3 regions of the Fructobacillus sp. ESL1096 genome follow, and region 1 is predicted to be linked to each of the others. Evidence: riboswitches for the same ligand, from Rfam matches in the RefSeq annotation. Region 1 holds a riboswitch; each other region holds the start of a gene.
What was found. Region 1 has a riboswitch for thiamine pyrophosphate ahead of ACSYSR_RS05030 (solute carrier family 23 protein). Riboswitches for the same ligand answer to the same signal wherever they lie in the genome.
Positions count from the first base shown of each region.

Region 2: linked by a shared signal. The riboswitch ahead of ACSYSR_RS00195 (TenA family protein) and the one ahead of ACSYSR_RS05030 (solute carrier family 23 protein) in region 1 are both predicted to bind thiamine pyrophosphate.
Region 3: linked by a shared signal. The riboswitch ahead of ACSYSR_RS00240 (ECF transporter S component) and the one ahead of ACSYSR_RS05030 (solute carrier family 23 protein) in region 1 are both predicted to bind thiamine pyrophosphate.

Region 1 covers NZ_CP196400.1:1,005,391-1,009,605, forward strand. The annotation lists gene trpB (tryptophan synthase subunit beta) at 1-257, shown strand, start outside; gene trpA (tryptophan synthase subunit alpha) at 250-1,047, shown strand; TPP riboswitch at 1,257-1,360, shown strand; gene ACSYSR_RS05030 (solute carrier family 23 protein) at 1,481-2,797, shown strand; gene ACSYSR_RS05035 (LuxE/PaaK family acyltransferase) at 2,790-3,911, shown strand; gene ACSYSR_RS05040 (acyl-CoA reductase) at 3,923-4,215, shown strand, end outside.
Region 2 covers NZ_CP196400.1:66,389-70,603, reverse strand. The annotation lists gene ACSYSR_RS00205 (PH domain-containing protein) at 1-905, shown strand, start outside; gene ACSYSR_RS00200 (MarR family winged helix-turn-helix transcriptional regulator) at 1,088-1,546, opposite strand; TPP riboswitch at 1,678-1,766, shown strand; gene ACSYSR_RS00195 (TenA family protein) at 1,907-2,563, shown strand; gene thiD (bifunctional hydroxymethylpyrimidine kinase/phosphomethylpyrimidine kinase) at 2,560-3,399, shown strand; gene thiE (thiamine phosphate synthase) at 3,389-4,036, shown strand; gene thiM (hydroxyethylthiazole kinase) at 4,033-4,215, shown strand, end outside.
Region 3 covers NZ_CP196400.1:75,068-79,282, forward strand. The annotation lists gene ACSYSR_RS00230 (energy-coupling factor transporter transmembrane component T family protein) at 58-726, opposite strand; gene ACSYSR_RS00235 (ATP-binding cassette domain-containing protein) at 723-2,132, opposite strand; gene ACSYSR_RS00240 (ECF transporter S component) at 2,145-2,702, opposite strand; TPP riboswitch at 2,785-2,875, opposite strand; gene ACSYSR_RS00245 (FAD-dependent oxidoreductase) at 2,981-4,215, opposite strand, start outside.

The sequences.
Region 1 (4,215 bases):
AACACGCAGCATTAGCAGCCGAGCACCGTGCCCAATACGTCGGTATTACAGATGATGAGGCCGTGGCTGCCTTTGAATACATTGCCAAGCAAGAGGGGATTATTGCCGCTATTGAAAGCTGTCATGCTGTGGCCTATGTGCAAAAATTAGCGCCAACGTTACCTAAGGACCAGGTCATTGTCTGCACACTATCTGGCCGGGGGGACAAGGATGTTGCCGCAATTGCCAAGTACCGGGGGGTTGAAATTCATGAGTAAAATTAGTCAAAGCTTTACGAATCATAAAAATTTTATTGCCTTCGTCACCGCCAATGATCCTGACATGGAGACGACTGTGAAAAATGTCGTGGCTTTGGCAAAGGGCGGGGCCGATATTGTTGAAATTGGCATTCCTTTTTCGGATCCAGTCGCCGACGGTCCCGTTATTCAAGCGGCCGATTTGCGGGCTTTGCGTGACCCTGATTTACCAATTGAAGTGATTTTTACGGCGGTGAAGGAAATTCGTCTGCAAACAGCGGTGCCTCTGGTTTTCTTGGTGTACCTGAACGTTGTTCTCCAGTATGGCTATGAACGTTTTACCGCCGACTGTGAAAAATTCGGTGTCGATGGCCTGATTATCCCCGATTTGCCCTATGAAGAACGAGGAGAGTTAGTTTCTTTTACTGACAAGCATGGGCTGGATTTGATTCCGTTGATTACAGTGACGTCTGGTGAGCGCATTGCGCTGATTGCCAAAGAGGCGACCGGTTTCATCTACTTGGTTTCTTCTTTAGGCGTAACGGGAACCCGTGAATCCTTTGCTGCTAATTTAGCAGAAGTTGTCGGGCAAATTAAAGCGGTAACGAATGTGCCGGTGGCTATTGGCTTTGGTGTACATACCGCTGACCAGGCCCAGGCAATGGCTGATTTGGCCGATGGGGTTATTATTGGCTCAGCCTGCGTCCAGATTGTCGCTGAAAATGGTCACAAAGCACCAGCAAAGTTACAGGCGTACGCTAAAGAAATCAGCGCTGCTGTTGATGGTGTGTCGGTTGGGAATGCTAAATGAATTGGTCAAAATTGAGTGCCGTTACCAACAAGTAAAATGGCCTAGTGATTGCTACCAAGATTGAGGTTGTTGCTGGTGGTGCATTTCGCCTAACTTTTTTGACCAGCGCTTTGGCTGCTACTATTCGTGGAACAGTTTCGAATTTGATTAAACAAAGTTGATTATATTTGTTCTAATATCGAATTTCATGTTATACTGAAAAAAATTAATTAATTCGCAAGGGGAGCATCACGCTGAGATTAGACAGAAATGTCTTAGACCCTATGTACCTGATCTGGTTAATACCAGCGTAGGAATGCAACTAATATTGATAACAAGGGGTCTTTTTTGGGACTTTTCGGTTGAGGTTGAATTCATCATGAATTCAACCTTTTTCTTTTGCTGGTAAAGACTGTTCAGGGTGGATTGATGAATTAAATTTTAGGAGAAAAAAATGATTCAACAGAACCATCAGCAGCAAGAAAGTTCCCCGGAAGAGATTCCATTGAGTACTAGTCAGACGATATTGATTAGTCTCCAACACATCTTTGTTTCCAATGTCTGGCTTGATCCGATTTTTGTTGCTTCAGCCGCGGGCCTCTCGTTAGCCTTGTCGACGAATTTGATTAGTGCCATTTTTTTGGCATCTGGTCTGGTAACGATTTTGCAGGCTTCAAAATTAGCACGGCTGCCGATTGTGCAAGGGCCTTCAGCGGCCTTTGACGCCCTCATGATTAGTGCTGGTAAAACCGGTGGTTTGCCAGCTGCCGGTGGTGCCGTCTTTCTCAGTGGCTTTATTGTTTTGCTGATGTCTTTATTTGGCTGGGTTCATCGCTTAGCTAAGAAATTGACACCTGCGATTAACGGGACCATTATTTTTTTGGTTGGCATTTCGCTTTCAAGTTTTACAATGTCAGAATTACTAGGGGGGACGCCTGGCACAAAAGGTTTTGCATCGCCAAACGTTCTTCTGGTGGCCATTACAACCACTTTGATTGTCGTCTTAGGATCGTTGTTTGGCCGAGGTTACTGGCGCAAGTTTTCCTTTTTGCTGGCCCTTGTGGTTGGTAATCTTTTGGCGGCCAGCCTGGGGATGATTGACTTGTCAAGCGTGCAAAGTCAACCGTTTTTTGGCCTACCACGGTTGTTTCCTTATGGACTATTTCGTTTTAATTGGGCCATTTTTCTGACCTTCTTCATCGCTTATTTAGTGGCAGTGATTGAAGCTTTGGGCGTTTATGAAGCCTCTGCAGATGTTACCAAAGAAGAATTAAGTGCAAAGCGTATTAGTCGTGGAATTGCAGGTGAAGCGGGTGGCTCAATGCTTTCTTCTTTGATTGGCGGTTTTCCAACCACAGCTTTTGCCCAAAACTTAGGAGTCATGAAGTTGACGGGAGTGCATTCTCGCAAGCCCATTCTATTGGCCGGGGGATTACTAATTTTACTAGGATTTGTGCCCAAGTTTGCAGCAGTACTCGCTTTGACCCCAGCACCCGTTATCGGTGGGATGTTTTTGCCGGCAGCGGCAACCTTGTTAACGACGGGCTTTGCAACCCTGCAGCAGGCTGATAAAGGCGAAGCTACTCGGATGAGTATTGGTCTGTCTTTGTTGCTGGCCATTGCCCTGCCATCTTATGCAAAAGGATTTTCGGGTATTTATCAGTCGCTCTTTTCAAATAGTATTTTAGTCGGTGCTCTGTCGATTGTGACCCTGCATGTTCTATTAATTGTTGTACCAGGATTTTTTGGAGGGAAAAAGAACCATGAGTGATTCGGTTGCTGCAATTCAAAAAGAAATTCTGAGTTTTATTGACCAACACCAAGTCATGGACGGCCACCATGAAAGTGATGAGGATTTCAATCAGTTGGCCCTCGATTTATTTCAATACCAATTTGACCATAATTTACCCTATAAAAAATATGCGCAACAACAACGAAAAAGTCCGCTAATGGTACATCGGTGGCAAGAAGTACCATTAATGCCGATTCAGGGATACAAGCAGTTAACGCTGTCGACAACGCCGATCACGGCGGGCGAAGCTGTTTTTATGTCAAGTGGGACAACGGATAAGACCCACCGTAGCCATAGCTACCATCCGACTTTTGCTGTTTGGAATGAGTCAATGAAAGTATCTTTCAAGCAGTATGTCCTCCCGGACGTTGATCAAATCACTATTATTGGCCTATTTCCGGATGAAAAGCACCTTGACAATTCTTCTTTGGCTCATTATGTCAGTCGCGCCATTACCGAATTTGGTGACCAACACAGCAGATCCTATGTCGATGCAGACGGGATTGATTATCAGGGCGTGGTCGCTGCTTTAACGGCGGCAGAAATTGATCACCGTCCCGTGATGCTGCTTGGCGCAAGTTTTTCCTACGTCCATTTTTTGGATTACCTACAAAAGCACCAGTTGGTCTTTCACCTGGCTGAAAAAAGTCGAATTTTTGATACCGGTGGTTTCAAGGGCCAATCGCGTCAAGTTAGCGAAGACCAGCTACTAGCTGATTTGGAAGCGGCCTTCGGTATTGGTCGTGACTATTATTTGAATATGTATGGCATGACGGAAATCAGTTCACAGTGCTATGACCAAAATTTGTGGCGGCTCAACCAGGGTTTGGACCTAATTTATAGTAAGCAAACACCAGCTTGGGTTCGCGTCAGGATTTTAGATACCGATACCTTGGCGCCTGTTGCGCCCGGACAAAAAGGTGTCTTGGCCTATTATGACCTTTCGAACTGGAACTCATGCTTGGGCATCTTAACGGAAGATTTAGCCGTACAGGATGACGTCGGCTTTACTTTGCTTGGTCGGATTGCTGGGGCGGAGTCAAAGGGGTGCTCAATTTCTGTTGATCAACTACTGCAAGCCAATCAAGCATGAAAGAGGATACAATGGCTAAAGAAGGAGAGACAACCAAAATCAACTTGTTTCTTGCGCCAAATGAGAGTCAATTTAATCGATTGAAAACCTGGTCGATTTCGGTGGGTAAGCAACGCTATGATTTACAGTATCCTGATTTGACAGAACAAGAAGTCAAAGAAACCATCAAGACGTTGAAAGACCATCAGCAGGCTTTTTTAAGTCAACTTTCGGTCGAAGAAATCATTCTGATGATTAGTACTGCCGCCGAAAAATGGATGGACCCGGAGTACAATGAGCGCCAGTTGGCACTAAAGTTATTACC
Region 2 (4,215 bases), 500 kb from region 1:
AATTCTTTATATTTCTGGGTGGCTTCATTCACTTAGACCAGCAAGGGATAGTCAGTCATTGGATTGAGCAGGAGTTGACCAATCACGTTTTGGGCCTGGGCGCTTTAGTGATTGCCTTGCTGGTGGTGGCGTTTGTTTTCATCGTGGTTGCTTTTAATGTTCTGCGAACGGTGATCTTGTACTTTGGCTTTGAAGTGCACCATGACGCAGGTCAGTTGACGATTGCTCGGGGACTTTTTGAACGACAAACGATGCATTTGTCAATTAACCGGATGCAAACGGTTGAAGTCCGCCAAAATGTTTTCAGGCAGTTGTTGGGCTTGGTAACCGTCAAGACACGGATAATTACTGACGAAAATGGTGAAGACAAGGTATCTAAAAACGTGCCAACCTTGATTCCGATGGTGAAATCAGGGGCTGTTGACCAATATTTGTCGCGGTGGCTGCCTGATTTTCCCAGTCGACCAATCAAAAAGACTGATAGCTCAACCTACCAAATTTTAACAATGATTCGTAACGGCCTTTTTTGGACCTTGCCGATTGCCACCGTCCTGATCTATGCTTTCAGACGCTGGCCAGTAGTTGTCTTGCTGGTCTTGATTGTGTTGGTTTTTGTAGTTGGTACCGGCTGGTATAAGGGGCAGGCGACAACCGCCCAAGTGGTTAACCGGCAGGTCCTTGTTTTAAAAACGGCGAAGAATTACGAAACAATCACGACCTATATCGCCTGGGATAAGATTCAGTCGTTGTCGATTAAGCAAAGTTGGTGGCTAGCTCAGCAAAACCGGCGAGCCCACCTTGCCGTGGTAGTTCGCACTGATGCCAATACAAAGGTCTTGACTGCCCGCTACTTGCCAATGAAAGAGGTGCAGTCCATTTTTGATTGGTACCAATCGCTTAGCTAACAGTGTCTTAGTTGCCAAAATTAGTGAATAAAAAGTTGCTCAATTGTCAGGTTTGCTTGTAGGTGCTTGAAACACGATTAAATGATAAAATTGTGCTGATTTTTGGTCAAAAGAAAAAGAGTCGAGAATACAATCCTGTATTTTCGGCTCTTTTCAATTGGTGCGGGTGTACTTTGCTAATTTTAGTAGTGATGTGTTTTGACTACCGCCTGCGCTTGATCAACACTTGCTGGCAAAGAGGTGTCAAATTGACTCCAGAAGTCTTGGTCAAATTGATTGACGATGTCTAAGGCCTGTTGTAATTTTTTTTCACCAGCCTGGGTTAATGATAGGGCTTTTGAACGTGGATTTTTTTTACCAGGATAGCGGTCTAAAAGATCTTCACGGCTGAGCTTAGTAATGATGGCTGAAGCGGTCATGGCATCGACGTCTGCTGCCTTAGCCACCATGATTTGAGTAACTTCGGTATGTTGGATACTGAGACCATGGACAGTAGCGAGAATTTGAAATTGGGGGTGGGTCAAGTCAAGTTCTCGTAGACGGTATTTCATTTGCCGGAACCAGTCAGTATATAAGTTGAAGAATTTCTGATTGGTTGAATCCATGTAGCGAGAAAGTGCAGTAGTTTTGACAGGGCTCATGGGAACCTCCTTATTGTTAGCATTAATATATAAGTATACTTATAATATAACTGATTTTACAGCAGGTGGCAAGTGTTCACAATCAACTTTTTCACACGGATTTTAATTTCCGTGCTATACTGCTTTTGTGATAAATAAAGTTGGGGTGCCCTGAGCTGAGATTATACCCATTGAACCTGATGCCGCTAGCACGGTCGCAGGAAACTTCGAAAACGGATTTAAATCCTCATGATGTTGCCTTTTTTGGTCATCGTTAGTAGGCATAAGTCCTCAGCTCAGGCTGGGGGCTTTTTATTTTGTCTAAATGGCAACGACCGACACCACCGTCTGCCAAAATAAAGTGATGATTGAGGAGAAAAAATGACGAAGACGCTGCCGTTTTCTAACCGCTTGATGCAAGTGATGGAAGAACACAAGGCTAATTTTTATGCCAATCCCTTTATCCAAGCAATGATTGCTGGTGAAGTTAATTCTGAGGCACTGCTCTACTACGTGCAACAAGATTACCGTTACCTGGGTCACTATTTGCCACTGTATGAACAGGTTTGCCAGACACTAACCGGTCAAACAATTGATGCTGAAGTGGCTGATGATGATCGTGAAGGTGCTGCCCATAAGATTTTGTTGGACTTGGCTCAAACCGACGACAAGAGTATCCAAGCAGGCAAGTACCCAAATTCAACGGTTACGGACCAATATGTTAACCATATGGCTAAAGCAGTTGAAAAGGATCCATTTATTGGCTTGGTTGCCCTAGCTGCCTGCCCCTATGACTATGCTTATTTGGCTGATTTGTTGATTCGTGATGGGCTAATCAAGCCAGATAACCCATTTATACCATGGGTTGGCTATTACCGTGGGCTTGATAAGGGTTTGACGCGACCAATCTTGTCACTGGTCAATCAGACGGCCGAACATGTCAGTCCCGAAGTTCAAGAGGAGGCTTTGGCTGCTTTTATCCAATCAACAAAGTATGAAAATCAATTCTTCTTACAGGGAATGGAGGCAACAAGATGATTGATGCAAACCAATATCCGACAGGATTGACCATTGCTGGGTCCGATTCTGGGGGTGGTGCCGGCATGCAAGCCGATATCAAGACCATGCAGGCTTGCAAGACTTATTCCGCGGTCGTGGTGGCCGGGTTAACAGCGCAAAATACACTGGGGGTCCAGGGGGCTTATCCAACTGATTTGGCCGTAATTGACCAGCAATTTGCCTCGGTGATGGCTGACTTTGACGTCCGCGCAGCGAAAACGGGAGCGCTCTTTGATGAAGCTCGCGTTCTGCAGGTGGCTAAAAACATCCGTCATTACCAACAGAAGAATTTGGTGGTTGATCCGGTGATGGTTGCCAAGGGTGGGGCCAGCTTGCTCGACTCAGCTGGGATCGCGGCCTTGAAAAACCACTTGCTGCCATTAGCTACGCTGTTGACACCAAATCTCCCCGAAGCCGAACTCTTAGCCGATATGAAAATCAGTACTCGTGATGACATGGTCACGGCTGGTCAAAAGATACAAGCATTGGGCGTTCCAAATGTTATCGTTAAGGGTGGCCACGGTGAAGGTGCCGTCATTTATGATTATGTTTTATTGGAAAACGAAGTCGGTTTTTGGCTAGAAGGACAAAAGGTTGAAACGTCAAGCAAACACGGGACAGGGGATACCCTCTCAGCTGCAATTACGTCCTTTTTGGCTCAAGGTGATTCTTTGCGTAAGGCCATCGAAAAGGGCCACCGCTATATGAACGCCATTATTGGTCAGCCGTTAGTTATTGGTCACGGCCATGGTCCTTTGAACCATGGCCAGTGGTCGGATCCAGCAGATGAAGGAGGAAAAGATTATGAATTTTGATCCGACGTCATTAATGGTTTATCTTGTTGTTGGTAGCCAAAACGTCAACGATGATCCCAACGAAGTGATTCGCGTGGTTCAAGCGGCCTGTGACGCCGGCGTCACTTCTGTTCAGTACCGAGAAAAGGACCACTCGAAGTTGAACCAAGCCGAAAAAGTGGCATTGGGACAGAAAATCAGAACTATTACGAAAGCAGCCAATGTGCCTTTGTATGTCGATGACGACCTGCCATTGGCACTGGCCATCCAGGCGGATGGTCTGCATGTTGGTCAGGGCGATACCCCAGTGCAAGAAATTCATCAGGTAGCTCCTGGTTTACTACTTGGGTTATCCGTCCATGACTTAAAAGAGCTGGCTGCCAGTGAAGCTGATTTGGCAGTCGTTGATTACTTGGGTGTTGGCCCCGCCTTTGCAACGACAAGTAAGGAAGAAGTGAAGGAGGCCATTGGTCCAAAAGGTGTCTTTTCGGTTGCGTCAAAAAGTTCGTTACCGGTTGTGGCCATTGGTGGTATCCAAGAAGACAACTGTCAGGAATTGGCGGAGTTGCCGATTGCCGGTGTTGCCGTGATTTCGGCCATTACTGCTAGTGATGATATTCAACGCAGTGTTCAAAAATTACGAGGAGTGACAAAATGAGCCAAACAATTTTAACTGCTGTTCGCACAAACCAACCCATCGTCTTGAACGTGGCCAATAGCGTTACCCCCCAATTGGTGGCCAATGCCATTGCCTATATTGGGGCTTCACCAATTATGCTGGAAGATCCGCTGGATGCTGCTGATTTGACAAAAATTGCCAATGCCGTGACCTTGAAT
Region 3 (4,215 bases), 510 kb from region 1:
AAATTCGTTTTCTTGACGAATTTGCCATTTTTATATGTCAGCTGATTACTGCTTTGCTCAGTAGTGAGAAAAAAACAAGATTCCCTGCAATGCAAACAAAATCAAAACGATTAACCCCCAGCCTGATTTAGCCATCGGATAATCCCGGTAGGCTGAACGCTTGGCCCCCTCTTGAAAACCATGTGAGGTCATGGCCATGGCCAGGTTCTTCGACCACTTAATGGCATGAACCAAAGCCTTAAAATACAGCGTTGGCTGCCACCACCGTAATACTTCACCACGCATCATCCCCGCCGCTTGAATCGAAGAAAAGGCCTGCTTAAAGCGGGGCATAAAGTTAAGTGCCCCCAAAATGCCGTAGGTAAAGGTCGCAGACATCTTCAAGTTCTGGCGTAAAGAAGCTAATAAGACGTAGGGGGTCATACCCATCGTTAACCAGGCCCCAATAAAGATAAAGACGAGGACTCGGCTGCCCATCACTAAACCAAAATGGAGGTTTTGCGCTGCTGTTCCTTGACCATAAAGATAAAAGGACCAAAAGGAACCCAAAACTGGAATGATGGCAATCGCCACATAGAGCCCGATTTTCTTTAAGGGCTGGCGCCGAATTAATAATAGCAAAAAGGCAACTGAAAAGAGAACAACGTTTAGGGTCACTGATTGGGTCAAAGAGATTTCCAAAGAAATCGCCAAAGCCAAAATCAGCCGTTGTGTGGCATTCATCATACGAGCAGCTCCTCTTGATAGGCCATGGCCGTTTGCTCATAGCGCAAGTGACGATCAACAATGTTGACCAGGTCTCTTGTTTGGTGAGAAACAACTAAAATGGTCAGTTCAAGCCCCTGTTGACAAGTCTGAATCAGATTTAAAACAACTGCCACCGACTGCTCATCCAAGCCTGCTAGTGGTTCATCTAACAGCAGTACTGGTGGGGCCATAATTAGCATCAACAGCAGCTGAAGTTTCTTCTGCTGGCCACCCGAAAGCGTGTAGACCGACCGGTCACTCAAGCCTGTTAAGTTTAGGTCAGACAGCCACTGTTCCAAGACCTCCTTCTTCCAGAAATCAGCATGGTGGCTTTTCTCCATCACCTGGTCAAGCTCTTCTTGAACCGTGATGTTTAAGAACTGGTCAGAGGCTGACTGAAATAACAAACCGACCTGGCCAAAGTAAAAACGCGGTTTCCACTCGCGGACTTCTTGCTCCTGGTAGGTCAAAGAACCCTCATAACGGTGTAGTCGAGCCAGCGTCTTCAAAACAGAAGACTTCCCGACTCCATTTGGACCGGTCACCAAGGTGATACCCTGTTCAAAGATTTGCAGGATATCCTGGTCTAAGACCAGCCGTTCACCGTTTTGTATTCGTAGATTATCAAAGCGATAAGCAGCCTTTTCGACCTGGTCACTTTCTACAACCGGTTTTAAAACCACCGTTTGCTTTTGGTAATCATATTGGTGCCAGTCATTTGCAGGCACCAACACCAAAGACTTCTCTTTGAGCTGATAAAACTGGCTGATTTTATCGAAGTAACCAGCTGGATCATGGTCGGAAACGAGAACGCCATAGCCCTCTTGGCTAAGCTGTTTTAGTAAAACCTGGAGATCTTCTCGTGACTGACTATCAACAGCAGCAAAGGGTTCATCGAGCAACAGGTAGTCGGCCCCCAGGGCCAACACTTCTGCCAAGGCAACCTTTTGCATTTCCCCACCAGATAGGGTCACAAAGGATCGATCGATAAAATCAGTCAGACCAACCTTTTCCAATGCCCAAGTCGTCTTTTGGTCAATTTCTTCCTTGTCCAATTCGAGATTCTCCAGTGCAAAAATAAATTCCTCCCGCACCGTTGGCATGGCAAACTGGTCATCAGGGTTTTGAAAAAGCAAAGCCACTCGCTTGGCTCTTTCATTTGCTTTCAGTGTGGTCATCACCCTTTGATCAATTTCGATTTCGCCAGTAACTTGGCCACCATATTGTGGGTAAAGACCCGCCAAGGCCTTTAACAGGGTGGATTTTCCCGATCCGGAAGGCCCCATTAAGAGAGTCAGGGTCTTTTTTTCAAGAGATAAATTTAGATTATCAATGATGACTTGGTCACGATAAGCCAACGTGAGGTTTCTGGCAGTTATTGCCATTTTTTGTCCTCCTTATTCGTGGGACAACAACTTTGATCGATCTAACAACTTGGCAATCAAGTGTACCAAGACACCTGAGAAAAAGAAAATTGATAGGTAACGAACAATGAACAAAGCAACTAACAAACCTAGCTTGTAGTGAATATAACCTGATTTAAAGAGGTCCCAAGCAAAGGTCACGACTGTTCCAGTCAAGGTTGACAACCAAAGACCAGCAAACCAGTTCTTATAACCAGTCAAAGCAAAACCAAGTTCAGAGCCAATTCCTTGAATAAAGCCAGACAAGAGCGTACCGACACCGTAAGAACCACCCAAGAACATCTCACCGGCTGCTCCAAGCATTTCGCCAATAAAGCCGGCACCGACCTTCTTTAAGATGTACGAAGCCAATGGTCCGGCCATCATCCATACACCAAGGGTGATTTCATTCGTAAAGGCTTGCAACCCAATCACGGCCAAGCCACTGTTAACAATCTGGTAAACCGGATCCATAATCCAATAAATGACCGAAAAAATAATCCCGATCAAGGCCAGCAAAATCACGTTTTGTAGCGTCCACTTTTGTTTCATTATTCTCTCCTTTACGTCCGGGCGAACAAAAAGGCATCAAAAAACACCCGCCTGGGCAGAGTCCAACACGGGTGGTCTTAAAAAAAACTTGTGTGGATCTTCCTTCGTCGGTCTTAGCCTAACAGGTTCAATGGGTTTAATTCTCAACCAAAATGGTACCCCAGATCGCTATATTCAAATTTACTACTTCACTAGCTTACACTGTCTTGAATTTTTATGCAAGTGTTTTCAAAGAAAAGCACCCAGACTCAGCCTAGGTGCTTAATCAAGCTAATTTTTTACTTGTTTGCCTTCAAAACGGCAGCCATGGCAACTGATGAAACATAGTTGACTGGTTGACCGAAGTTTGGTTGGAAGAAGAAGTCAGTCATTGACAATTGATCAATTGTCATGCCGTTTTCAATCGCCAATGAAACCACGTTGGCAGCTTGTGAAATGTCATGTTTTGACAAGAAAGCAGCACCAACAATCCGACGAGTCCCCTTTTCCCAAGTCAATGAGGCCTTAACTGGCGTCGTTGACAACATGAAATCAGGACGGTAATCTTCTGAAATTGTCACAGAATCCGCTTCAACACCCTTCCGAGCTGCTGATTGAACAGTCAAACCGGTTGCAGCGTAAGCTAACTCGTACAATTCAACGGCTGATGTTGCTTGTGTGCCTTGATAAGCCAACGTTGGTTCGACAATGTTCTTACCAACCAAAATTCCTTGACGAACAGCATTAGTTGCCAATGGAATGTAATCATCCTTTTGGGTGGGGTTGTAGAAGACAGTGGCTGAATCACCAGCAGCAAAGACATCCTTCACAGAAGTTTCCATGAACTTGTTTACCTTGATAGCGCCGTTTGGCAACATGTCTACTTGGTCACGGAACAGAGCAGTATTTGGCAAGAAACCAATCCCCAAGATGGCAATATCAGCTTCATAAGTGCCCTTGTCAGTTGTCACCTTGATACCATCAGCTGTGTCTTCAAATCCTGAAACCATTTGACCAAGGGCTAACTTAACACCATGGTCTTCATAGGCCTTTTGGAAAACAGATGAAAATTCAGGGGCCGTATTGTTGGCCAATACCCGGTCCAAACCGTCAATCAAAGTCACTTCCTTATCATTGACTGACAATTGTTCTGCCAACTCAGCACCGATATAACCAGCACCAATAACGATAATCCGCTTAACCTTTTCAGTTACTTCCTTCAAGGCATTGGCATTGTCCCAAGTCTTTGAGTCAAAGACCTTGTCAGAATCGATACCAGGGATGCGAGGCTTAATTGCGCGTGAACCAGTGGTAATCACAATCTTATCGAAAGTTTCTTCTGACTGAGCACCAGAAACCAAGTCTTTGATGTTCAAAGTCTTTGCTTTTAAGTCAGCAGCTTCAACAAGCGTTTGCATATGCATTGAAATACCCTGCTTAGCCATTGAATCTGGTGTTTCATAAAACATCTTGTCAGTTGATGAAACATTGTCGCCAATCCAAAGAGCGATTCCACATGACAAAAAAGAAACTG